DNA from 4 places in the Comamonas sp. 7D-2 genome. Region 4 is predicted to be linked to each of the others. Evidence: predicted binding sites of a transcription regulator. Region 4 holds the regulator's gene; each other region holds the start of a gene.
The links. The regulator LexA, encoded in region 4, represses DNA repair genes until DNA is damaged. The targets are predictions, from matches to a motif close to ACTGTATNNNNATACAGT.
Positions count from the first base shown of each region.

Region 1: MPZ60_RS17960 (PA0069 family radical SAM protein) is a predicted target of LexA. The motif match lies at 4,001-4,018, and genes of this name have one in related genera.
Region 2: MPZ60_RS08280 (LexA family transcriptional regulator) is a predicted target of LexA. The motif match lies at 2,513-2,530, and genes of this name have one in related genera.
Region 3: MPZ60_RS06130 (DNA topoisomerase IV subunit B) is a predicted target of LexA. The motif match lies at 820-837, and genes of this name have one in related genera.

Region 1 covers NZ_CP094238.1:3,918,475-3,924,448, reverse strand. Annotated here, with positions in the region: gene MPZ60_RS17980 (LacI family DNA-binding transcriptional regulator) at 108-1,181, shown strand; gene MPZ60_RS17975 (GbsR/MarR family transcriptional regulator) at 1,192-1,776, opposite strand; gene MPZ60_RS17970 (acyltransferase) at 2,028-3,200, shown strand; gene rnk (nucleoside diphosphate kinase regulator) at 3,263-3,670, opposite strand; gene MPZ60_RS17960 (PA0069 family radical SAM protein) at 4,025-5,182, shown strand; gene MPZ60_RS17955 (tripartite tricarboxylate transporter substrate binding protein) at 5,302-5,974, opposite strand, start outside.
Region 2 covers NZ_CP094238.1:1,794,234-1,800,207, forward strand. Annotated here, with positions in the region: gene MPZ60_RS08270 (Y-family DNA polymerase) at 1-1,206, opposite strand, end outside; gene cho (excinuclease Cho) at 1,216-2,073, opposite strand; gene MPZ60_RS08280 (LexA family transcriptional regulator) at 2,078-2,494, opposite strand; tRNA gene MPZ60_RS08285 (tRNA-Arg) at 2,724-2,800, shown strand; partial or broken gene MPZ60_RS08290 (IS5 family transposase) at 2,888-3,701, opposite strand; gene MPZ60_RS08295 (M14 family zinc carboxypeptidase) at 3,789-5,525, opposite strand; gene MPZ60_RS08300 (DEAD/DEAH box helicase) at 5,746-5,974, opposite strand, start outside.
Region 3 covers NZ_CP094238.1:1,344,974-1,350,947, reverse strand. Annotated here, with positions in the region: gene MPZ60_RS06130 (DNA topoisomerase IV subunit B) at 1-786, opposite strand, end outside; gene MPZ60_RS06125 (MFS transporter) at 1,204-2,400, shown strand; gene MPZ60_RS25135 (hypothetical protein) at 2,417-2,548, shown strand; gene MPZ60_RS06120 (SDR family oxidoreductase) at 2,591-3,403, shown strand; gene MPZ60_RS06115 (bifunctional 2-polyprenyl-6-hydroxyphenol methylase/3-demethylubiquinol 3-O-methyltransferase UbiG) at 3,437-4,072, shown strand; gene MPZ60_RS06110 (hypothetical protein) at 4,108-5,974, shown strand, end outside.
Region 4 covers NZ_CP094238.1:3,294,874-3,300,847, reverse strand. Annotated here, with positions in the region: gene MPZ60_RS15225 (FABP family protein) at 1-135, opposite strand, end outside; gene MPZ60_RS15220 (hypothetical protein) at 220-624, opposite strand; gene MPZ60_RS15215 (hypothetical protein) at 723-1,031, opposite strand; gene MPZ60_RS15210 (hypothetical protein) at 1,803-2,129, shown strand; gene MPZ60_RS15205 (universal stress protein) at 2,433-2,894, opposite strand; gene MPZ60_RS15200 (hypothetical protein) at 3,037-3,282, opposite strand; gene MPZ60_RS15195 (hypothetical protein) at 3,701-4,060, opposite strand; gene lexA (transcriptional repressor LexA) at 4,288-4,959, opposite strand; gene MPZ60_RS15185 (asparaginase) at 5,042-5,974, shown strand, end outside.

The DNA of each region.
Region 1 (5,974 bases), 620 kb from region 4:
CGAAGGCAAGTCAGTGCTTTCATCAAGCTGCTTCTACAGACTTCATTTCAAGTCTGGATAGCGCTATCATACTCAAAAAACCTCAGGCATCTGACTAGGAGATTCCCTTGCCTCTCGAGACCCGTACCAAGAGTGAAACCCCGGCAGACAGCGCTTCTTCAAGGCGATCTCGTGCCAGCGGGCGTGTCACCCTCAGTGATGTGGCACAGGCTGCGGGCGTGAGTCCGATGACGGTCTCCAGAGCCTTGCGCGGAGAGCGCAGAGTGGCTGCAGCCCTGGTCGACAAAGTGCGCGAGGTTGCGGCTTCTCTGGGTTATGTGCCCGATCTGGCTGCACGTGCACTGGCCTCGCAAAAAAGCACCCAGGTGCTGGTACTGGTCCCCATGCTCTCCAACACCTTGTTTGTGGAGGTCCTGGAGGCTGTGCACAAGGTGCTGTTTGCCCAGGGCTATCACATGCTGATCGGTGTGACCCACTACGACCCTGCGGAGGAAGAGCAGTTGCTGCGGGCCTATCTGCCCATGCGGCCTGCCGGGCTGTTGCTGACCGGGTTTGATCACAGCGAAGAGTCGCGGAAATTATTGGCTGCCAATCCCGTGCCGCGCGTGCATCTCATGGAGTTGCGCGAGCCCGGCACGGGGCCCGATTGCTACAGCGTAGGTTTTTCTCAGATTGCAGCTGGCGCTGAAATGACCCGTCATCTGCTGGACAAGGGATACAGACGCATCGCATTTTGCGGAGCCCAGCTCGACGCGCGTGTCATGCAGCGTCTGGAAGGTTATCGGCAGGTGCTCAAACAGGCCGGCCTCTATGACCAGAGCCTGGAGATTCTCAATCCCGAGCGTTCATCGCTGGCGCTGGGTGCAAGGCAGTTTGAGACACTTCTCAAGGCGCAGACTACGGTGGATGCCATCTTTTTCTGCAATGATGACATTGCACAAGGCGCATTGCTGGAGGCCAATCGCATGGGGGTCAAGGTGCCGCAGCAGGTTGCGATCGCCGGGTTCAACGACCTTCCTGGCAGTGATCAGATGGTGCCGCCTCTGACCACTATCCATACACCCAGGGATGAAGTGGGCAGAAAAGCTGCCAGCATGCTGCTGCAGTTGCTGGCAGGGGACACCGTCAGAGAGGCCAGCGTGGATCTGGGCTTCAGGCTGGTGCCCAGGGCCAGCACCTGAGTTGTCGGCGTCAGGCTTCCGAGCCTGACTTGCCTCGCCCGGTAATCTTGTCTTTCAGGTCCAGCAGTCGCGTCACGGCGGAGCCCATGCCCATGAGCTGCATGGCGGTCTCTGGCGACAGACGCTGAACATCGTCAAACCAGCTCATCAGTTTGTCGATGAGCTCGTGCATATCGCGCATGCGCTGCTGGGCGTAACGTTCTTCGTCGGTGCTGGCTTCCTCCATCATGGCGGCACGCAGCATGGACTGCGTGGGCTCGATCTCGCGGCGGCGGCGCTCTTCGGCCAGTCGCTTGAAGATTTCCCAGACATCCTCGGGTGCCTGGAAGTATTCGCGCCGGTCGCCGGGCTGGTGACGCAGCTGAACCAGCCGCCAAGCCTGCAGCTCCTTGAGCCCCATGCTCACATTGGAGCGCGAGAATTCCAGCGTGTCGGCAATCTGGTCTGCGTTCAGCGGCTCGGGCGAAATGAACAGCAGGGCATAGATCTGTCCCACGGTGCGATTGATGCCCCAGCGGCTGCCCATCTCGCCGAAATGCGAAACAAATTGTCGGCTCAGCTCCGACAGTGGTTTGGCTTGCGTCATGGCCTCCATTGTGCCTTTGCCCGGGGTTCTCAGTGGGGCAGGGAAATCAAGCCGGAGTGCAATCGCTCTGGTTTTGTTCATGCTTGGCGCATGAAGCTCGCGCAGATATGTTTCGTAAAACTTGCAACGCTGTCAGCAAATTGTTGGGAATCGGCGCAAAATCGCCATCCTGTTTTAAGTCGGCTTTTTTACGTTGCCTGTTGCCGGGCAAACTCACCCTGCCGCCGGGCAGCCCATGGGCTGCGGGCGGCCGTGATCTGATGGTTCAAAGTTCTATTTCCTCTCATTCCCGCAGTGCCCTGATCGACTGTACCAAGGGGCTGGCTTGTGCTGCCATCGTCTGGCATCACCTGGCTTTCTACGGCCCCATGTCCGATGTGGCTCACCCTGTCATGCCCGACCTGCTGGACTGGCTCTATGAGTACGCCCGTATGGCCGTGCAGATCTTTCTGGTGATCGGCGGTTTTCTGGCTGCAGCCAGCCTGGCTCCCATGGGTCTGGCGCGGTTTGATTCACCCTGGTCCAAGATCGGCAAGCGCTTTGTGCGTCTGGTCGTACCTTATGCCGTGGCACTGGTGGTGACGATTGTGGTGTCTGCGGCGATTCGTCCCTGGTTCGATCACGAGTCCGTGTCCGCCGACCCCGATCTATGGCAGCTCATGGCCCATGCTTTGCTGCTGCAGGGCATTGTGGGCGAGGAGTCACTGTCGGCTGGTGTCTGGTATGTGTCCATAGACTTTCAGCTGTTCGCCGCGACCGTGCTGTTGCTGGCCGGAGTGCGCTGGCTGCAACAATGGGCGCTGAAGCGCTTGGGTGCTACGGCCATGAAGCGCTGGTGGCCCTGGGCTGTGACTGGCATGCAGGGGCTGGTGGTTGTGGGGACGGCAGCTTCGTTGCTGAGCTTCAATCTCGATGCAGACCTGGATGTCTGGGCGATTTATTTCATGGGTGCCTATGGCATCGGCATGATGGCCTTCTGGGCAGTGGCGGCAGACAAGCGCCTGACGGCCTGGAGCTGGGGCATGCTGATTGCTGCTCTGATCATCGGCGCGCTGGTCTATGAGTGGCGCGACCGCATTTTTCTCGCCGGCGTGACCGCGATGCTGCTGATCGTTTGCATGCGTACCGAGGTCATTGCCCGCTGGCAGGGTTTTGCGCCGCTGCGTCGCCTGGGAGAGATTTCCTACTCGGTATTCCTGATTCACTTTTCCATCTGCCTGCTGGTCAACGCAGTGGTCAACCATTTCTGGCATGGTTCGGTCACAGCCGCCGTGGTGGGCATCCCGTTTGCCTTTGTGCTTTCACTGACTGCCGGCTACGCGCTGTATCAACTGGTGGAGCGCCATGTTTCGTCATGGAGTCAGGCCCTGCGCTGGCAGGCAGGCTTGATCGGCGCGGGTCTGCTGACCACCATGCTGGCCGGCTTGCGCTGAGTCTGATCCAGGCAACAAAAAAAGCAGCTCCGGTGAGCTGCTTTTTTGTTGGGTGAGCCGGTTCAGCGATGGAGCTCGCCCGCGCTTTCGGGCTGGAACTCGATGGCATCCACGCGCACGGTTACCTGACCGGTAGGGCTGGGCATCTTGAACTCATCGCCCACTGACAGGCCCAGCAGGGCGATGCCTACCGGCGCAAAGATGGAGACCTTGTCGGCGCTGCCATCCATATCCTTGGGGTAGACCAGTGTCAGCGTATTGGTCTTGGCGATCTCGAGAATGGTGAAGCGCACGGTGGAGTTCATCGTCACCACGTTGGCGGGTATTTCTGCGGGGTCGAGTACATCCGCGCGGTCCAGCTCCGCCTCCAGTGCATCACGGCCGGGGAACTGGCTGTTGTTCTTTTCCAGCAGCGATTCAATGCGATCCAGGTCCAAGGAGGACAGAGTGATATTGGGCTTGCGCTCCATGTAGTAACTCCCTTGCGAGATGGTGTGGTTGGCGCTTTGGCGTTGCGCAAACGGACAAAAGCCCGGGCAACGGTGTTGTCCGGGCCAAGGCATTCAGTGAAAGGCACCAACTTGGTGCATTGAAGGGATTGTCGGCGCTGAATCGCAAACTGCCAAGCCATCTCGCACTCACTGAGTGCGGATTGACTTTGAACTTGCTCTAGTTAATGGAGCGTGCTAAGCCTGTAGAACAATGGGCGCAGTCATTTTCTATCCAGATCTGACTCAATCAACCCTCACCGTATTGACCGGGATGCAGCCATGGTCAGTGCTCATTTCTTGCAATGAATAACTGTATTTATGTACAGTTGTTTTATGAAGAAACTTTCCTCATCCTCTGGGCTGGAATCCATTCGGACCGATGTGCCGGTGCGGCTCATCAAGGGGCGAGGGGCTGCCAGCCAGATCACGCACCGGTTTGCACGGGAGCTGCGCCAGGGTTTCGATGACGGCTGGGGCAAGTCCGAACAGGATGAAGGAAGCGAAGAGGGTGAGGAGGTCAAGACCTGGTGCACCCATCTGGAGTGGGAGCGGGCCAAATCAGCCCTGAGCCGCCATGAATCGCCCGATCTGCCTTTTCATCTGGGGCTCAATCCCTATAGAGGATGCGAGCACGGATGCATCTATTGCTATGCCAGGCCCACGCATGGCTATCTGGGCTATTCGCCGGGTCTGGATTTCGAAACCCGGCTGATTGCCAAGCAGAACCTGCCCGAGGTGCTGCTCACCGAGTTATCCCGGTCCAGCCATGTGGCGGCCCCCATCATGCTCGGCTCGGTCACGGACTGCTACCAGCCTGTGGAGCGCGAAGTCGGGTTGACGCGCCGCGTGATAGAGGTCCTGGCGCAGGCCAGGCATCCGTTTTCCATCGTCACCAAGGGCAGCGGCATCGAGCGCGACCTTGATTTGCTGGTGCCGCTGGCACAGCAGCATCTGGTGGCCGTTTATGTGACGCTGACCACCTTGCAGCCCGAGCTGGCCCGGCAGCTGGAACCACGCGCCGCTGCGCCGTATCGACGGCTGCGCATGATTCGGACCCTGAGCGAGGCCGGCATACCCGTAGGCGTCAGCCTGGCACCGCAGATTCCGTTCCTGAACGACGATATGGAGCAGGTGCTGGCTGCAGCCAGCGAGGCCGGTGCAAGACAGGCTTTTTATGCAGTACTGCGTCTGCCGTGGGAAGTGGCTCCGCTGTTCAATGAATGGCTGATGCTGCACTATCCCGAGCGCGCCCAACGCGTGATGGAGCGTGTGCGGGATCTGCATGGGATCAGCGAAGCGGGCAGAGCCGACGGCAAGGTCTACAACAGCAGGTTTGGCCAGCGCATGAAGGGAACGGGCGCCTGGGCCGATATGCTGGCGCAACGCTTTGCATTGGCCTGCCGCAAGCTTGGGCTGAACCGTGAGCGAGTGCAACTGGACTGCGATCAGTACCATCATTCCTTGCTGTCGCCGCAGCAAAGTCTTTTCTGATGTTTTGTCTCAGCCCGTTGCGTGCCGACTCGGAACGGGTCGAGGCAGCGAGCTGCAGCTGCCCGGTTGCAAGAAGCCGGAATCTGGCGTGACTCCGGTCTTTTGGACACCTGAACTGACTACTGAGCTTGGTAATCAATGGACTTGAGCAAGGCCTGCTGGCGCTGATAGGCCTTCTGCAGTTCGCTCATCAGTGCTTCCGGGGTCGCGTCGGTGCCCGACTCCATGCCCATGTCCCTGAGTCTGGCTTCGAGCTGGGGCTGCTTGAAATACTGCAGCGCGATCTCTCTGACCCTGGCCTGCACATCGGCAGGGATATCCGGGCGCGACCAGACGCCGAACCAGCTTACCTCGGACAGTTGCGGGTAGCCCAGTTCCTTGAAGGTGGGCACATCGGGCAGTTGCACCATGCGCGTAGGGTAGTTCACGGCCAGCGGCTTGACCTTGCCGGCCTTGATCAGCGGCAGGGCGGTGGTGAGCCCGTCCATCATCAGCGGCACATGGCCGCCCATCAGGTCACTGAGCGCCGGAGGGGAGCCCTTGTAGCCCAGGTGCTTCATCTTGATATTGAGCAACTGCCCTAGCAGCATGCCCGAGGTATGGCCGCGCATGCCCGTGGCATACGAGGCAAAGTCCAGTCCGTCGGCCTGCTTTTTGCCGTAGTCGGCCAGCTGCTGCAGATTACTGACCGGGAAGTCCTTGTTGGCAATCAGCACCAGACCGTTGCGACTGAGTTGGGCCAGTGGTTTCAGATCCTTGAAGGGCTGATAGCTGACTTTGTAGGCCAGCGGC
Region 2 (5,974 bases), 1.5 Mb from region 4:
GGGCACGCCGGTGCTGGCGACATGCACCGTGCCCTTGCCGAAGCGCTTGTTGACCTTGTCCATGGCTTCCATCAGCTTGCTCTGGTCGCGGACCGGTTCCTGAAAGAGCAAGTCGCCTTGCTGCACATCTGCAGGGCACAGGTCTTGCAGCATCACGCCGGCCTTTGAGAGCTGGTAGCCGGGCTCATAAATCATGCGCAAGCCGCGCACTGCTGCGTTCACGAGGGCCTTGGTGTCGGATGAGGGAGGCTGCAGCTGAATCAAGGCCGTTTTGTAGAACCTGGGGCCGGGCCTGAATGGCGATGTGTGCGCGAAAACATGCAGGGCACCTGCGCGCAAGCCGCCAGCGCGCAGCTTTTCTGCAGCCCTGGTTGCAAATTCGCTCACGGCTTCAATCAATGGGGGGAGGGTGGTGATGGGGTGGCCGAAGCTGCGGGTGCACGCAATCTGCTTTTTGGCGACAGGGGCCGTCTCCAGGCTTATGCAGCTCACGCCCTGCAGCTCGCGCACGGTGCGCTCCAGCACGACGCTCCAGCCGTCGCGCGCGGCTTGTGCAGGCAGCCTGGCCAAGTCCAATGCAGTCAGCACGCCTTGCTCGGCCAGTTGGGCCGAGATACGCCGGCCCACGCCCCAGATCTCGCCGGCGGCGGTGCGGCCGAGGATATCGATGCGCAGCTGCTCGGTCAGCTCGGCCCAGTTGCAGACCCGCTGCAGCTCGGCGGGGTAGCTGCCCGGCTTGCGCTCCGAGTCCTTGGCAACATGGTTGCAGAGCTTGGCCAGGGTCTTGGTGGGGGCGAGGCCCACGCAAGTGGGGATGCCGGTCCATTTCAGGATGCGTGCGCGAATGGCAAAGGCGCGCCTGGTCAGATCACGCACGCCGTCCAGATCTCCAATGAATGACTCGTCAATGCTGTAGATCTCCTGGGTGGGGCCCAGGCCGGCAGCCAGCGACATCATGCGGTCGCTCATGTCGCCGTACAGCTCAAAGTTTGGTGAGAGGCAGACCAGACCCTTGTGCTCGACCAGATCGCGCAACTGAAAAAACGGCTGGCCCATCTTCACGCCCAGGGCCTTGGCCTCGTCGGAGCGTGAGATGGCGCAGCCGTCGTTATTGCTCAGGACGCAAACAGGAATGCCTTGTAAAGCGGGCCGGAAAGCCCGCTCGCAGCTGACGTAGAAGTTGTTGCCGTCGATGAGCGCAAACATTTGCTCCCCCTACAAGGGGATGATCTTGGCGCCGCCGCCGAGGATGGGGCGGCACAGGATCTTGTAGCCATCCGCATCGAAGCCTGCGGCCACGCTGCTGAGCTTGCGCGCGGCTTGCACGGTTGGGGCGCTGCCCAGGTAGCACCAGTTGTGGATGACATGGATCTGCCGCATGTCCTCGCACTTTTCCTCGATGCCTACGGCTCCAGCAAAGGGCCAGGTCACCACGCGCAGGCCTTCAAGGGCTTCGATGAGCCGGGCCCGATGCTGCTCTGAGGTTTCTGCGCCGTGGCAGACACCGGCGCATTGGCGCACCATGCTGCGAAAGCAGGCGCGGCCTTTAGTCAGCTTTTCCAGGCCCAGCGCGCCATAGCAAAGCTTGTGCTGGTCGGCTAGATCACGCAGCGCCTCAAGGGCTGAATGACGGCTTGCATACAGACCAAAAATGTCGGGTGTGCTGGCAAAGTCGATGTCTCGGGAGTAGATGACTTGCGGCTGATCGCCGGCCAGCTGCAGCGCGCACAGTTGTCGGTTGCGGCGCAACTTCTGATTAAACAACGGTTGCTGCTGCTTAATGAGTTGCGCTTCCAGCAGCAGGGCCCCGATTTCGCCGGCAGTGCGTATGAAGCTGATGCGCGCTGCCTGGCGCAGCATTCGGGCCTCATCTTCAGTGCGAAAGTGCGAGAGCAGCCTGGCGCGCAGGTTGATGCTTTTTCCGATGTACAGCGGCAACTCGCCTTCAGCGGCATGAAAAATATAGACGCCCGGTGCAGCTGGCACGCCCTCTAGCGAGGCGAGCAGGTGCTCGGGGTACTCGTATACGCGGGCCGCTTCAAACTCTGGCCGTCGTTTGGCGGGAATGTGCATGTGTTCACCTTGCAAAGCGCTTGATGCAACTGGTGACGACGCCCCAGATTTCCAGAGTCTGCCCCTCTTTGGGCACGATGTCGGGATAGGTGGGGTTGCCGGCCCTGAGTTTGCAGGAGCCGCTGGCGGTATGCAGCACTTTGACAGTGAAGTCACTGTCAATGACAGCCACGACGATGCTCCCATGGCGGGGGCGCAGCGCACGATCGACCACGATCATGTCGCCATCATCAATGCCGTATTCGCGCATGGACGGCCCGGCCACGCGAAGCAGGAATGTGGCCTGTGGGTGCTCGACTAGCAACTCGGCGATATCAAGCCGCTTGCCAGAGAAGTCCTCGGCTGGAGAGGGGAAGCCTGCGCGCACGCTGCAATCTGCCAGAGGCAAAGCAACTGGGGAGGCAGTGAGTTGGACGGGCATGCCGCTCAATAGTCGGTGACTGTACATACATACAGTATATCAATTGATCACCATCAACCCTCCTGTGACCCTTTTGGCGGTGGATGCATACCTGCCAAACGTTGTACCGAAGGCGGCCCGAACCGAGGCATAATAACGACCGGTCATATCAAACGAGAAATGACCAATGCGGAGCGCTCCGCAAATCTAGGTTGAGTCCACAGCGAAAAAACCTAGTGAAAACAATCATCTGCCCGTAGCTCAGTTGGATAGAGCAACAGCCTTCTAAGCTGTGGGTCACAGGTTCGATCCCTGTCGGGCAGGCCAAGCGAAGAAAAAGCCCATTCATGCAATTGCATGAATGGGCTTTTTGCTTCTGCATCAGCAGTGTGCTGCAGAGTGCATTTAGAGTGGCTAACACCACCGATCCACGAAGCGCGCACAGATGATCGCTGCTACCAGTTTCAGCAGCGCCTCGTGGATATCCAGTCGTCTTTCAAAACGGATTCGCAGCTTGCCAAAACTTGCAAACCAGCTGTGCGTCCGCTCCACCACCCAGCGATGCTTGCCCAGTCGCTCGCTACTCTCAACGCCTCGCCTAGCAATCCGGCCGATGATGCCCCGCTGCCTTAGGTGGTCTCGGCATCGCTTGAATTCGTAGCCTTTGTCAGCGTGCAGTTTCGATGGTCTTTTACGGGGACGCCCTGACAAGCCTGCAATCGCAGGAATCGCGTCCACGCACTTCTTGAACATTTTGGAATCGTGCCGGTTCGCCCCGCCTCACTGACCAAGATCACCAACGGGATGCCTCTGGCATCTACAACGATGTGTCGCTTGGAACCGAGCTTGCTTCTGTCCGTGGGGTTAGGGCCCGTTTCCTGGCCCCCCGGGGGCTTGGTACTGAGGAGCCATCAATGCTGGCCCGGCTCCAATCGATCTGGTCATGTTCACGTAAGCGAGTCAGCATGGCCTGGTGCAACTGCTCCCAGACGCCAGCGGTATTCCAGTCGCGCAAGCGCCGCCAGAAAGTCATGCCGCTGCCGTAACCAAGGAATTAGGGAAGCTCTTCCCATGGGATACCTGTTTGCAGAACGAACAGGATGCCGTTGAGGGCAGCTTCGTCGCTGACTGCGAGCTTGCGCGCACCGCATTTGGCAGAAGGCACGAAGGCTGGGATAAGGGGTTGTAGCTGTCGCCACAGTTCTTTGCTTACGGGTCGTCGTGCCATGAGGGCAGCGAGCATAACTGCTTTGCGGGGGCTCTGACCAAGTAGTGTTAGCCACTCTTAAGACTCTGCGATCTTGCCTCTATATTTTCATTCCATTTCTTCTTCAAAAACGACCGATGGTGCGGCGACGACGCGTGCAATGTCCGTGGGGGCAGTAATCAGGCTTTTGCTTACATAGCTGAAAGGTGTGTCAGGCTCGAGGGCTGCAGTCGCCAAATGCGCTTTTGCCTGGTTGAGGGTGATGTAGTAGCTGCCCATTGGCGCTTCAATGGCGCCACGTGTCAGCACAGGGGTGTTGCTGACGGTACGGGATGGGGTGTAGTTTTCTGCCAGCATCTGACCAGATTCTGCAATCTGCATGACTTGCACCCCCTGCAGGCGCAAACGGTCGACGGCTCGCCCTGAGTCAGCCGACAGCCAGTAACCGCATGGGCGGGGACGGCTTTGTTCGGGCTTTATGTTCAGCGATGAATTCCAGTCCACACGGGCTTCGATTTCCTGGCCGGATTCGGCCTGCAGCATGCGGATGGTGCGCTGCTCAGGTGTTTGTTTGGCCTGGATGGTCAGGGTGTTGCGGCAAGCGAGAGCGGAAATGTCGCGGGACACAAAGGATTCGACCTGCTTCAGGTTTTTTGATTTCTCGGCCGTGGCTCGCAGTGCTGCAGTTGCCGCAGTGACCAGGCTGTGCACGCGGCGCTGAATGTGCAGGCGCCCCAGATCGGAGCCGCGGCTGGCTATTAGCAGAGCGACAGAGTTTTTGAGACTGCTGGTGTTGGCAAGAGTGTCGGCAGTCAAACCGGCCATGGACATTGATTTGTCCTCAGGCTGAGCGCTGGGCTGAAAAAACCATTCATTGCTGAGCTCTGCCTGCTTGAGAGCGTTGCGTATGGGTTGACTGAACCACTCTCGCGCTGCCTTGTTGACAAATTCGTGTGCATTGGCCGTGGCAGCGGGTTGCAGCAGTACGTCGTAGCGCTGCACGGCCTGAAATTTCTGCAGCAACGTGCCAGCTGCTGCAAATTCACGTAGATCAATCACAGCTGCAGGCCGGTAGTTACGGGTCAGGCGGGCGAGGGCCTGTGCTTCCGGAGTGCTCAGCAGCAGATGATCGTGAACGAGGTCTGTGCCGTCTGCTGTGACGTGGCTGGCCGAGCCTGCCGCATCAGGATTGGCCCGGGGTACGATGATGATGTTGGTCTGCTGCAGCAAGGGCGCCAGCAGGCCGCCCTGGCTCAGTTCGCGTGCGACGACCAGCAGGGCCTCAGTGCTGGCGGGTTCGTCGCCACGCTGGCCGCCGACCAAAAGCACGGTGGGTTTGCCGCTGCTGTTGATAGCTGTTGCCTGGGTGCTTTGGCCCTGAGTCGCAATAAGTGCTTGAATCGGCAGCCCTCTTTGAGAGGTGCCGATAGTGACGGTGGACAGTTGCGAGCCGTTACCGGCCTTGCTGCTCATTGATTGCAGCCATGCAGAAATTTCTGTCTGCGTGCTGAACTGTTGTCGCCCGCTACCCAGACCCGGTGTGTCATAAAGAGTGGTGGGGTCGGTAAAGCGAGACTCGATGGCTGGGTTATAGGGCAGGGCTGTCAGCTGTGGCGTAGGGGCAACCGCTTGGCTGATCACCGAAGGGGCGGCAGGAGAACTTGCTGCGGAAGGGGTTGGGGCCGGTGCCGGGCCTGACATGCCAGTCCAGGGCGGCAGCTGCACATTGGCACAGGCCGTCAACAGCACTGCCGAGCCCACTGTCGTCAGCTTGAGCATGCTTTGGGTCCAGACGGACTGCGTGCGCTTGGCATGAGAGAAAACAGGCTTGGTAAGAAATGTCATAAGTTCAACGCAGATAAAAAGAACATGCCAAGAGCGAAAGCTCGAGCTTCGCACATCTGGAACCCATATTAGGTCGGCTGGCTTGCTGTCGGCTGTCGGCTGTCAGCGCGCAGCGATGCTGCAGTTGGAAAAAACAGAAGGGCTGCAATATTGGAGATTGCAGCCCTTCGGGAGGTTGGGTTGAAGGTAGTTTTACACCTTCAGCCATAGACGCCGTGGATTAACGGCCGTAACCGCCGCCAAAGCCCCCACGGTTGCCACCGCGATTGCCTCCGCCAAAGCCACCGCGACCGCCGCCAAAGCCGCCACGGCGACCACGGTCGGCCATGCTGTCCACGCTGGTGCGCATTGGATCTGGCTGGCCACCAGCGTTGCCGCCGCGCGCGCCGTTGTGGCGGGCGTGGCCTTGTTGCGTACCCAGGTGCGCATCGGCACGGGGGGGCTGGTCG
Region 3 (5,974 bases), 1.9 Mb from region 4:
GCCCTCGCCTTCGGCAAAGCTGTCGTTGTTCTTGTCGGCAAAGCCCTCGCCTTCGAACAGGGGGATGACGGGCTCGCCATGCAGGCTCTGCGCCAGATAGTCGCGCAGACCGCCCTTGAACTGCCAGCTCTGGGTGTCGCGCGACTTTTCATTGATCAGCGAAACGGCCACGCCGGGCATGAGCACAGCCTTGCTGCGCAGCAGATGCACCAGCTCGCCCATGGGCAGGGCCGAGGATTCGAAGTATTTGGCATCGGGCCAGGCACGCACCGTCGTGCCCTGCTTGCGCTCGCCTGCCTGCAGAGGGCGCACCTTGAGCGGCTCGACCACATCGCCGCCCGAGAACACCAGCGTGGCCACCTGGCCGTCGCGATGCACCTGCACCTCCAGGCGCGTGGCCAGCGCATTCGTCACCGAGACGCCCACGCCATGCAAACCGCCAGAGAAGCTGTAGGCGCCGCCATTGCCCTTGTCGAACTTGCCGCCCGCGTGCAAACGCGTGAAGACCAGCTCCACCACGGGCGCCTTCTCCTCGGGGTGCAGGCCGAAGGGAATGCCGCGGCCGTCGTCCTCCACGCTGTAGGAGCCGTCGGCATGCATGGTGAACTTGATTTTCTTGCCGTAGCCGGCAAGCGCCTCGTCGGCCGCGTTGTCGATCACCTCCTGCAGGATGTGCAGGGGGTTGTCGGTGCGCGTATACATGCCGGGACGCTGTTTGACAGGCTCCAGACCCTTGAGAACGCGGATCGAGCCTTCGGAATATTCGTTGGACGGTTTGACTGCCATGGGGGCGGATTGTAGTGGCCTCTCCGGATGAGAGCTGGATAAATTCACAGTTGTTTACTCCCAATACTCTTGCACAAAGCCCGAACATCTGTCTTGGCAACGTGTTTTTACCGGGTCTTCATCGCTGCGGATACTCTTAAAACAATAGCATCTACCACATGCGATTCATACGTTATGTATAGTTTTAAATCCATATCCATTACATGGATTGCGCAAGGCGCTCACTTTTTCTTTCTTCCGCCCTGCTCCGGCTCCCGCGCCGCTGCTTGCCGGTCACGCATTCTGGCAGGCCAGCCTGCCACGCATGTGACGGCCTGCGCAGGCGCAAAACAGCTTGTTTCGTTAAAGTGGCAAGTTGACCGCCCCCAAGCCTTTTTTCGCACACACGGCATGACTACAAAGACAACTCAAGCCCCCATGTCCATGGCGCAGATTCTTCTGTGCGGTGGCGCCATCGTCACGCTCTCCATGGGCATACGCCACGGCTTCGGGCTGTGGCTGCAACCCATCACCCAGGAGATGGGCTGGACGCGCGAGAACTTTTCCCTGGCCATTGCCGTGCAGAACCTGTCCTGGGGCATCCTGGGCATCTTCGTCGGCATGCTGGCCGACCGCATCGGCGCCTTCAAGGTGCTGATCGGCGGCTCCATCCTCTATGCCCTGGGCCTGGCCGGCATGGCGCTGTCTCCCGATGCCACCGTGTTTTTGCTGACCGCCGGCGTGCTGATCGGCGCGGCCCAGGCCGGCACCACCTATGCCGTGATCTACGGCGTGCTGGGCCGGCAGATTCCCGTGGCGCGGCGCAGTTGGGCCATGGGTGTTGCAGCTGCTGCAGGATCGTTTGGCCAGTTCTTCATGGTGCCCGTGGAAGGCAAGCTGATCGCGCAGTTCGGCTGGTCCAATGCCTTGCTGATACTGGCGCTGTTCGCGCTGCTGATCGCCGCGCTGGCCTTCGGCCTGCGCGAGCCGGGCTTTGGCGGCAGCACGCCCATCAAGCGCGAGCAGACCGTGGGCCAGGCGCTCAGGGAAGCCTGGACCTACCCCAGCTTTCTGCTGCTGATGGCGGGCTACTTTGTCTGCGGCTTCCAGGTCATGTTCATCGGCGTGCACATGCCCAGCTATCTGAAGGACTTCGGCATGGCGCCCCATGTGGCCAGCTATTCGCTAGCACTGGTCGGCCTGTTCAATATCTTCGGTACCTATCTGGCCGGCAATCTGGGCCAGAAGCTGCCCAAGCGCTACCTGCTGTCGGGCATCTACGGTCTGCGCTCGGTGGCCACCGTGGCCTTTTTGCTGGCACCGCTGTCGCCCTGGTCGGTCTATGCCTTCTGCGCCGCCATGGGCTTTCTGTGGCTGTCCACCGTTCCGCTGACCAATGCCACCATCGCCCAGATCTTCGGCGTGCAGCATCTGTCCATGCTGGGCGGCTTTGTCTTTTTCAGCCACCAGATCGGCAGCTTCCTGGGCGTATGGCTGGGCGGCTATCTCTACGATATCAACGGCAACTACGATATGGTCTGGTACATCTCGATTGCCCTGGGCATTTTTGCCGCCATCGTCAACCTGCCCGTGCGCGAGGCAGCCATTGTGCGCCGCGCGCCCAGCGCCGCCTGATACCGGAGACACCACCATGCAGCTCAAACTCTGGCAACGCATCTCCATCTGGTGTGCCGTGCTCGTGCTGCTGCTGGCGGTGTTTGCCCTGTATCTGCAACCGGAATTCATGCTCACACTGGCAGACCAGGTCTGGGCCTGCTTCTGAGCTCTTGGGCAAGCTGCCCGGGCGGCATGGCCGGGAGAGAGCATGACCCGCATCATCATCACCGGAGCCTCGGACGGCATAGGCGCCGAAATGGCCCGACAGCTGGCACAAACCCATCAGAGCAGGCTGCAGCTGACGCTGGCCGCGCGCAATGCCGGCAATCTGCAAGCCGTGGCAGAGCAATGCCGGGCCCTGGGGGCGCAGGTGCTGACAGCTCCCACCGATGTGAGCGAAGAGGCCCAGTGCCGTGCGCTGATCGACGCAGCCGTGCAGCAGTTTGGCGGGCTGGACGCCCTGATCAACAATGCCGGGATCTCGGCCCATGCGCTCTTTGAACAGGTCAGCGCACAAGACCTGGGCTGGTATGAGAGATTGATGCGCATCAACCTCTGGGGCAGCGTCTGGTGCACCCATGCAGCGCTGCCGCACCTCAAGACCAGCCAGGGCTCCATCGTCGCCGTGTCTTCGCTGGCAGGACTGATAGGCGTGCCGGGCCGCACGGCCTACAGCGCCAGCAAGTTCGCCATGGCCGGCTTCTTCGAAGCCCTGCGCATCGAGCTCAAACCCGCCGGCGTGAGCGTGACCACGGCCTACCCCGGCGTGGTGGATACGCGCATCCGCTACCACGGCTACAACGCCAGAGGCGAGGCCGCAGGCGTCAGCGGCCTCAAGGAAGACGGCGCGATGACGGTGGCCGAATGCGCGCACCTCATACTCGACGGCATGAGGCGCCGCCAGCGCGAGGTGGTGATGACGGGCAAGGGCAAACTGGGTCGCTTCATCAAGCTGATCGCCCCGGGCATGGTGGAAGACATGGCCCTGGCCGCGCTCAAGGACGATGTGAAGCCGCACTGAGCTGGCGGCCTACATCTGACGCTGCGGCAGGCCATGCAGGAACAGGGCTGCGGGCACTGCTATAGTTTTCGCAAGATGACCAGCAACACCCAGCCTCCCACACTCACCGCCATTCCTGCGATTGCCGCCAGCCACTGCGCGCCGGCGCCCTCCGCCTGGATTGCCCGCTTTGCCCATCTGGTACGCCCGCAGGGCTCTGTGCTGGATCTGGCCTGCGGCATGGGCCGCCATACCCGTTTCCTCTCGGACTTGAATCACGCGTTGACCAGCGTGGACAAGGCGCCGGAAGCGACCCGGTCCGTGGCGGATATCGCCGAGACGATTACCGCCGACATCGAGAACAGTGCCTGGCCGCTGACGGGGCGCAGCTTTGATGGCGTGGTCGTCACCAACTATCTGTGGCGACCGCTGTGGCCGCTGATTCTGGCCAGCGTCAAGCCCGGCGGCGTGCTGCTCTACGAAACCTTCGCCCAGGGCAACGAGGCCTATGGCAAGCCCTCGCGCCCGGACTTTCTGCTGGCGCCAGCCGAGTTGCTGCAGGTCTGCGCAGGCTGGAACATCGTCGCCTACGAGCACGGCCTGCTGCACCAGCCCGAGCGCGTGGTTCAGCGCATTGCCGCCATCAGGCCCGGTGGCCCGGCCGCGCCTGCCGCATTGCTTCAAGCCTGACGCCCTTCTTCTGCATCCACATCTGCCCGACTGCCATGCCCGCCTACGCCCTGCTGCTTGCCCACGACGAACACCCCAGTCCCTCGACAGAGTGGCCCGCAGAGCCCGGCGGCAGCTGCGACGGCTGGGCCGAATGGTTCAGCAGCACACCGCTGCTGTTCAGCGTGCTGCTGGGCGATGCGCGGCATCTGCCCGAACTGGTTCCCTGCAGCGCCTACCAGGACAAGCAAAGCCTCTCGGCCCTGGCCGCCCCCATGGAGCAGGTCCGGGCCCGCTGGCAATGGCTGAGGAGCGTGATTGAGCCATTGCCCGCAAAAAGCCCTGCGCATTGGCCCGACTCCGTCAAGAAGCAATGGCAGCACATCGATCACACCATCAGCACCAGCACGCGCCAGTGGCTGCTGCTGGACTGCGCCACGCTATGTCCGCATGACTTTGACGAAGCGCAGTTCACAACCTTTTTGCAGGCCCAGCGCGAGCTATGCCGGCAATGGAGCTGCAGCGGCGGCGAGCTGCCCGAATCTCTGCAGGCCTTGAAGCGGGCGCCGCAATCCCATCTGGGATGGTGGAGCGATTCGGTCATTGCACGCACCGAGGTCATCGAGCAGGAAAGCGAAGAAGACTGGCCCGCCTGGCTGGCCGATCACTACGAGCCGCGCCACCATGGCGCCTGGGACGAAGCGACCGAAAGCTATTACGTCATGCCCAAGCTGCACCCGCGCACGGGCCTGAAACCACAGAACGAAGCCGAGCGCGACCACTGGCCCGTGGGCATGGTCACGCCCTATGGCCGCTGGCTTCAGCGCCCCTTGGAAGGCGCGAGCATGACTTTTGTCTCTGGCGAGCATCTGAGCGTGCACTATCCCGAGACCACGCCGGGCGAAGGCGCGAGGTCCGGCATCAAGGATTTGAACGGCATCTGGCTGGTATCGCCCTCCGAGGGCTATCGCGACGCCTATGCCGTCACGCCCCATGTGATGGCCTGCAGATCACCGAGGCAGGAAAACATGCAGGACCTGCGCAACCTGCCCGGCCTCGCGTTGCTGCACGAAGGGCTCAGCAGCATCGACTACAACGAGGAACAGGACGAATTAATCCGTGCCGAACAAGGCCCTTATGGCGACTCGCGCCAGCTGCTGCTCAAGCCCGACGGCCACCCTGTGTTTGATGCGGGCCGCTATGAGCACATCAACGACTTCAGCGCCAAGACAGACCTGGCCGTCGCCTGCATCCGGGAACCCTTTGTCAACGAGCAGGGCGAGCAGGAGTTCCGCATCCTCGAAGGCGTGATTGACATCCGCGGCCAGGAAATCATCCCCTGTCAGTTCAAGACCATAGAGCGCGGCTTCAGCAGCTCGCCCCCCAAGGTATTTCCCGGCCGCAAGCTGCTGGCCATCACCGAAAAAGGCGAGCCCCGCATCTTCAACACCAAAGGTAAGCTGCTGGCCGCCCCTGATATCTGGTGCCCGCCGCTGAACTGCAGTCCCAAGAAAAATGAACTGCTGAGCTTTATGGGCGAAGGGCCGGAGGCCGAACTGGTCATGTTCTCCATCCAGGATTTCAGCATCACCCGCACCGGAGAAACCTGGGAGGACTACCGTAACGCGCTGCGCGGCATGTTCAAGGGCCTGGGTGGCGACACCCCCGAAACCACGGCCATGACCCGCGCGGAACTGATAGAGGCAGAGGATGAGGCCTGGATGCAGGATATATCGCGCATCCTCTGCCTGAATGACGAAAGCCAGGCCGCAGAACTGCTTCAGCAATGGCGTGACTGCGTGGCGGCACCTGATCCTGACGACATGGGCTGGGACGAAGATGACGAGATCGACCCCGATGTCATGCATCTGCCCGCTGGTGAAAACGCGCTAACCCTGTACTGGGTGCATCTGCTTGCCGTTG
Region 4 (5,974 bases):
GTCAGCCTTGGGGTTGATATCCAGGCCGCGCTTGCCGGTCCAGATGCCGGCCATGCCGGTGAGGGGGCCGAGGTTGGCCAGGGTATTCACATCGGGCGTGGGCTCGGTGTAGATGTCCTTGGGAAAGTTTTCCATATCGTGTAACGGGCTTTCACTTTGAATTTGTTGAAGCCAGTTTACAAGCCATGGACTGAGGGGTTCTTGACGGCAGTCAAGCTGTCAGGTGCTTTCTTCGGTGGTGAGCGTAAAGCGTGCGCTTTCGCCACGCTGGGCGGCTTCACGCGTGAGGAAGATCAGCACGCGATAGCTGGCACCACGCTCGATGCGGAAGGTGCAGATGTTGTTGTTGGCCGAGCCTTGGCATAGAGGCTGGGCAGAGCCGTCCTTGAAGACGTTCATCTGGCTGGACGGGTTGTTGGTGTTGAGCGTGACGGTCATGCGCTGGAAGGGCCGTGTTTCGAGCCCGTATTGCACGATACCGTTGCCCGTGATCTGGCCGCTGTAGGAGTTGGTGTAGCCGCCCGGGGTTGTAAAGGCGGCCTGTGCCATGGAGCTGCTGCTGAGATGTAGCGTCATGAGACTGAGCAGGGCAGCAGTTGCAAGCATCGGTTGGAAGCGGGTCATGCAACTCTCCTGAATGTGTTGGACAGGATGGCGCTCCTGGCGCTGCGGCGGGTGTCTATGCCGACAGCCAAGCCACCATCCTCCACCGCCGCCGCGCCCTAGCGGCAGGAGACATTGCGCCAACTGAATTTGCCGTCGTTAAAGAACTCTGTCCATACCGACATGATGGGAGCCTGACGGTAAGAGAACGTAATCTGGTTAGGGATCTTTGGGCCTAGTGCGGCAGGCTGTCCATCCTTGTCGAAGACCTTGACGATATAGAGGGTGACGCCTCCGTCCTCGTCTGTGTGCAGGACTACCCGGTAGTCCTTGGTGAAGAGATCCCAGTCGAATTGCTTGGTCACATACGTGTGCAGACGGACAAAAGCGCGGTTCGCGTTCTTGGCGGCAGGATTAACTTTTCTCATGACGACACTCCCTGGTGCTCAACGACTTGCCGCAGGACCTGCGAGCTGACATTTCATTGCATTTGACTGATGTTGTATCAAGCGGATGTAAGGAAGTATGTAGGCACTTACAGATCGCGCTAATGGACAGAGCAGATCTGCTGTGTGAGCTTCTCTGAAGCGCTGGGGAGGTGCTTTGCCGGTGCCGCTGTCATCTTTTTTTGATGAAGTGGCCGTGCTAAGTAACTGAGTGAAAAGATAGATTTTTTTAATGAAATCTATTCTGAGCCGGCATGGGTTTGAGCGTAGAAGTCGCCTGATGATGACAATTTTTAGAGGGGCGCATTGAATTTCAGGAAGACGATGCTCTAGGCCTGAATCATCGAAAGCAGGGCTGAATCGCCTTGCCTGAATTCCAACAGGCAAGTCATCGGTAGGTACTCCCGAAATACTTGGCAATGCGGTGGCTGAGCAGCTGACAAGCATCCAAAAGCCAGCTTATCCAATCCTTGAGATATGTCGCCGTGCAGGCTCAGGGTTCACCGTGGCTCTGGCCAGTCGCGCTTTGCCAGTTGTCTCTCAGGCCAGTCATCAAGCAGTGTTAAACCCTGAACCTATTGGTGATGTAGATTTTGTTTCTGCTGCACTTTTCGGTAAATTGGGCGTAGGAAAATTCTGATTTTTGATGCGCAAGTGGCGATCTAGCCCTGTGCCCTACTGAATTCAAAAAAGCCCATGTCCCACCACCTGCAATACACTTTTGCCTCCCGTCTAGATGCCTGGATCAGGCACATGAAGCTGGCCAAGCCTTGCCATACGCAGCAGATGGCTTATGAGTTGGTGATCGACAGTTGGGTGCAAACCAATGCAGAGCTTGGTGCTTCGCAGGAATTTTTGAAGGCCTTGCGCCGGCGTCGGCTGTGCGAGGAGCATGGCTGGCGGGGGGTGAATACGAGCGTTGCGCACTGGGATCTGGATGATGCACGCACTGTGCGGATCTATCTGCACGAAGACGGCTCCATCGTGGTGCAGCAAATGGACTCGCAGAATCTCCAGATTCTGTTCACCTTGCCTGGGCATCGTGAGCGATTGGGAGAAGTATCGGAGCGATGTGCCTAGCAGCCAAAAAAATGCCCGCGCAAGGCGGGCAAGTTTCGGGGTCCTCTCGATCCGGTTCTGCAGCTCACACAGTCAATGCATTTGAATATTTGGCAGAGGCGTACTTTGGCCTCAATCGCCGTTTATCGCTCTTGCACTGTTGCTGACGCGTTTGAACGGTTGACAGGTTGCCCCATCGGGAGCGGCCAGCAACTCCTGACTGGCTGGCCTGCATTTTGCAGCCATGACTTGCAAGTCGCTTGCTCATCTTGTATCAAGGCAAGCGTGCGACATGCAGGACTGCTATTCGATATTTCTGGCTCCTTAATGTTTGCCGGTGGAGGCGGGCCGGTGTACAAGCACCGGGATATGGCTGTGCGTCAGAACGCGCTGGGTTTCGCTGCCCAGCAAAATTCCGCCGATACCTTTGCGACCGTGTGAAGCCATGCAAATCAGGTCGCATTGCAATTCCTGTGCCTGCTGAACAATGGCTTGGTAGACAGAGGCGTGGGTGACTCGCACAAAGTTGCAGGGTACGCCTTCAGGTCTGGCAATCTGGTCAACGAACTGCAAAGCCGCATCTGCATCGCTGTTGGCACTTCGCTCGAACTCTGCGCTGTTGTAAGTCAGCAGTGCGTCCGCGCCGTAGATGATGGCGCGGTAATCGGGCATGACATAAAGGCCGGTCACCTTGGCGCCTTGTTCACGCGCAAGCAGAACGCCAGCACGCACGGCAGCCTCTGACAGTTTGGTGCCATCGGTGGGAATGAGCAGGTGCTTGAACATGTTCAGCCTCCTGATGCCGGAAGATGTGCCTGAGAATCAATTTATTCCAATATTTCAAGCCGCGCAATGCCTAGTTCTTGAATGCAGCAGAGTTGTAGACAGGAGGTAAGACTCTGTAACGGGGCGGTCGCGTCGAGTTGTCTCATTCCTCGGGCGAAGGAGGAACGCGATTGAGGATTTCGCCAGTGGCCTCTATCTCGAACTGCTGTGGATTGAGCCAGTTGACCTCCTGGTGATCGGCAGTTTCAAAGTAAATGGCAGACGGGCGTATGGAGACGCCATGCGGCATGTCGACCTCATCAAAGCTCTGATAGACCAGAATCAGGCGCAGGTTCCCATTGGCGTCTTTGGCCTGTATGTGCTGCAAGAGCTTGCGGTAGGCACTCATAAGACGCCCTCGTTGACATGTGTATATGAATGTTTCCACTGTCGAAGAGGTGCCGCAATACCCTGATCCGGGTATCCGCTCTGACGCATATTCGCGCCTGACAAGGAGTTTAGAAGGCTGCGAGGCTTGTGCGAAATGCGTTTCGGCGGACAGACCCCGGCAGAGCATCAGTAAAAAATTTACATGGCGATCCAGATCGTTCGGCGCCAAGGCAGAGGGTCTGCTCTGGCAATATCGAGTTTTTCGCCTATGCACTGCTGGCAGAGTCGTCTGGCGTCATATCTGCCAGCCAATGGGCCAAGAGCGCTGAAATGGCTTCCTGCTGGATGCATATGGAAGCTTTGTTGCTCCGCCTGCAGGCCTATCGCGTGTCGGGCTCGGGGCTGCATAAGTGAGGCCGTCAAACCTCACTGTGCTTTCAGACTTGCGGGGCTGTTTGCTCATGGAGTGCCATACGCTCCAGCGCGGCGCAGACATCGGCCATGCGGCCCGAGATCAGCAGGCATTCGGGCTGACTGCGCGGCTCACGCTGCACGATCTTGAGCAGTCGCGGAGCGCCGACCTGCGCAGGTTCGGCGGTCATCGGCACATGTAGCTGGGCGGCTGCAACGGACTGAATGCGAAGCGCATGGCCGGCGAGACGGCCGCAGCTGCGGTTGGCGCGCATGAAAGGAATGCCGATCCGCGTCGCCTTCGGCCCACGGGCATTGAGGGACGCAGGCTGCGTGACGGCTGCGCCGTCCTCGCCGCAACGCAAGTCCGGGGGGAAAGATTGCATGGACGACAGGCTTTTCAGGGTCCGGCGTGTCAAAGACTGCAGTGATGTGGCGAATCCCATTTGGCAACTCCTTTGATGACCTTGCGGCATGGATAAAGGCAGGATTGCGTTCTTCAGGCAAAGCTCCGCCCAGGGCGAAGCTCAACGGCTTCGCGCCTACCACCTGGGCTTGAGAGGGAAAGAGGCTCGGTGCCTCCGCTGCATGGACGGAGGGACGCCGTCGCCCGTTACATGAACATGCTGTTGCGGATAAGGCCTACGGCCAGGCCTTCGATGGCGAATGGCTCTTCAGGATCGACGTGAATGATCTTGTAGTCGGGGTTCTCGGGCAGCAGCTCGATGCCCTGAGGCGTGCGCTTGAAGCGCTTGACGGTCACGTCGTCACCGAGGCGGGCCACCACAATCTGGCCGTTGCGCGCTTCATGCGTAGCCTGTACCGCCAGCAGGTCGCCGTCCATGATGCCCGCGTCACGCATGGACATGCCGCGGACCTTGAGCAGGTAATCAGGCTTGGCGGCAAACAGGCTGGGCTCGACCGAATAGCTTTGATCGATATGTTCCTGGGCCAGAATAGGCGAGCCGGCAGCGACGCGGCCGACCAGGGGAAGCACCAGCGGGGCCAGGGCCGTGAGCGGCAGCGCAAAGCTGGTGCCGCGTGCCGCATTGATGGTGCGCACGGTATCGGCGCGCAGGCGAATGCCGCGCGATGTGCCGCTGACCAGATCTATGACGCCCTTGCGGGCCAGTGCCTGCAAATGCTCTTCTGCAGCATTGGCCGACTTGAAGCCAAAGGTGCTGGCAATCTCGGCCCGGGTAGGGGGCGCACCCGTGCGAGCGATGCTGGACTGGATGAGGTCCAGAATCTGCTGCTGGCGGGGAGTGAGCTTGGGGTGGTCCATGGGCATTCCTTGATCGATCGATGATGAATACTGTGTGTTCATCCAGTACCTGTATTTTTAATCAGTTTGAAGAGGACTGCAAGTGGAACGTGACAAAAATATCGTCATCCTGGGCACCGGTGGCACGATTGCCGGTGTCGCCGAGCAGGCTGGCACCAGTGTGGGCTACCGTGCGGCCCAGCTGGGCGTGGCTCAGATGCTGCAGGCCGTGCCGGACCTGGAACGCGTTGCTGCTGCGTCGCTGCAGACGGAGCAGCTGGCGCAGCTGGACAGCAAGGATATGGATCACGCGACCTGGCATGCACTCGCGCTGCGATGTGCCGAGTTGCTCGCGCGTGATGATGTAAGCGGCATCGTCATTACCCACGGCACGGACACGCTGGAGGAAACCGCCTGGTTTCTGCAATGTGTTCTGCGCCCGGCAAAGCCCGTGGTGTTGACCTGTGCCATGCGCCCGGCCACAGCCATCTCGGCCGATGGCCCCGGCAATCTGCGCGATGCCGTGGCCTGTGCGGCCGATACGCAAGCTGCTGGCCGCGGTGTGCTTGCCGTGGTGGCGGGCCGGGTGTTCAGTGCGCGCCAGGTGCGCAAGGTGCATCCTTACCGTGTGGATGCCTTTGATGGCAGTGGCACCGGCCCGCAGGGCTGGGTGGAAGAGGGACGGGTGCGCTGGGCAACGGGCGGGCTGCCTAGGGCTGCTGCGGCTGGCTTGCCTGCAATCGCTTTACCGCCCGCAGGTCAATGGCCCCAGGTGGAGTTGCTGCACAGCCATGCGGGCTGCAACAGTGCCGTGGCGCTGGCGGTGATGCAGGCCTGGCATGCGGCAGGCGTGCGTGCCGTGGTGGTGGTGGGCACGGGAAATGGCACGGTCCATCAGGCATTGGGGGCAGCCCTGGACTGGGCGCAGGTGCAGAGCATGGCTTTGCGCATCACGACCCGGTGCGAGGAGGGGCAGGTGGTGCAGGCCGAGAGAGCGGGGGATGGCCATGTGAGCAGCCTACCTGCGGCCAAGGCC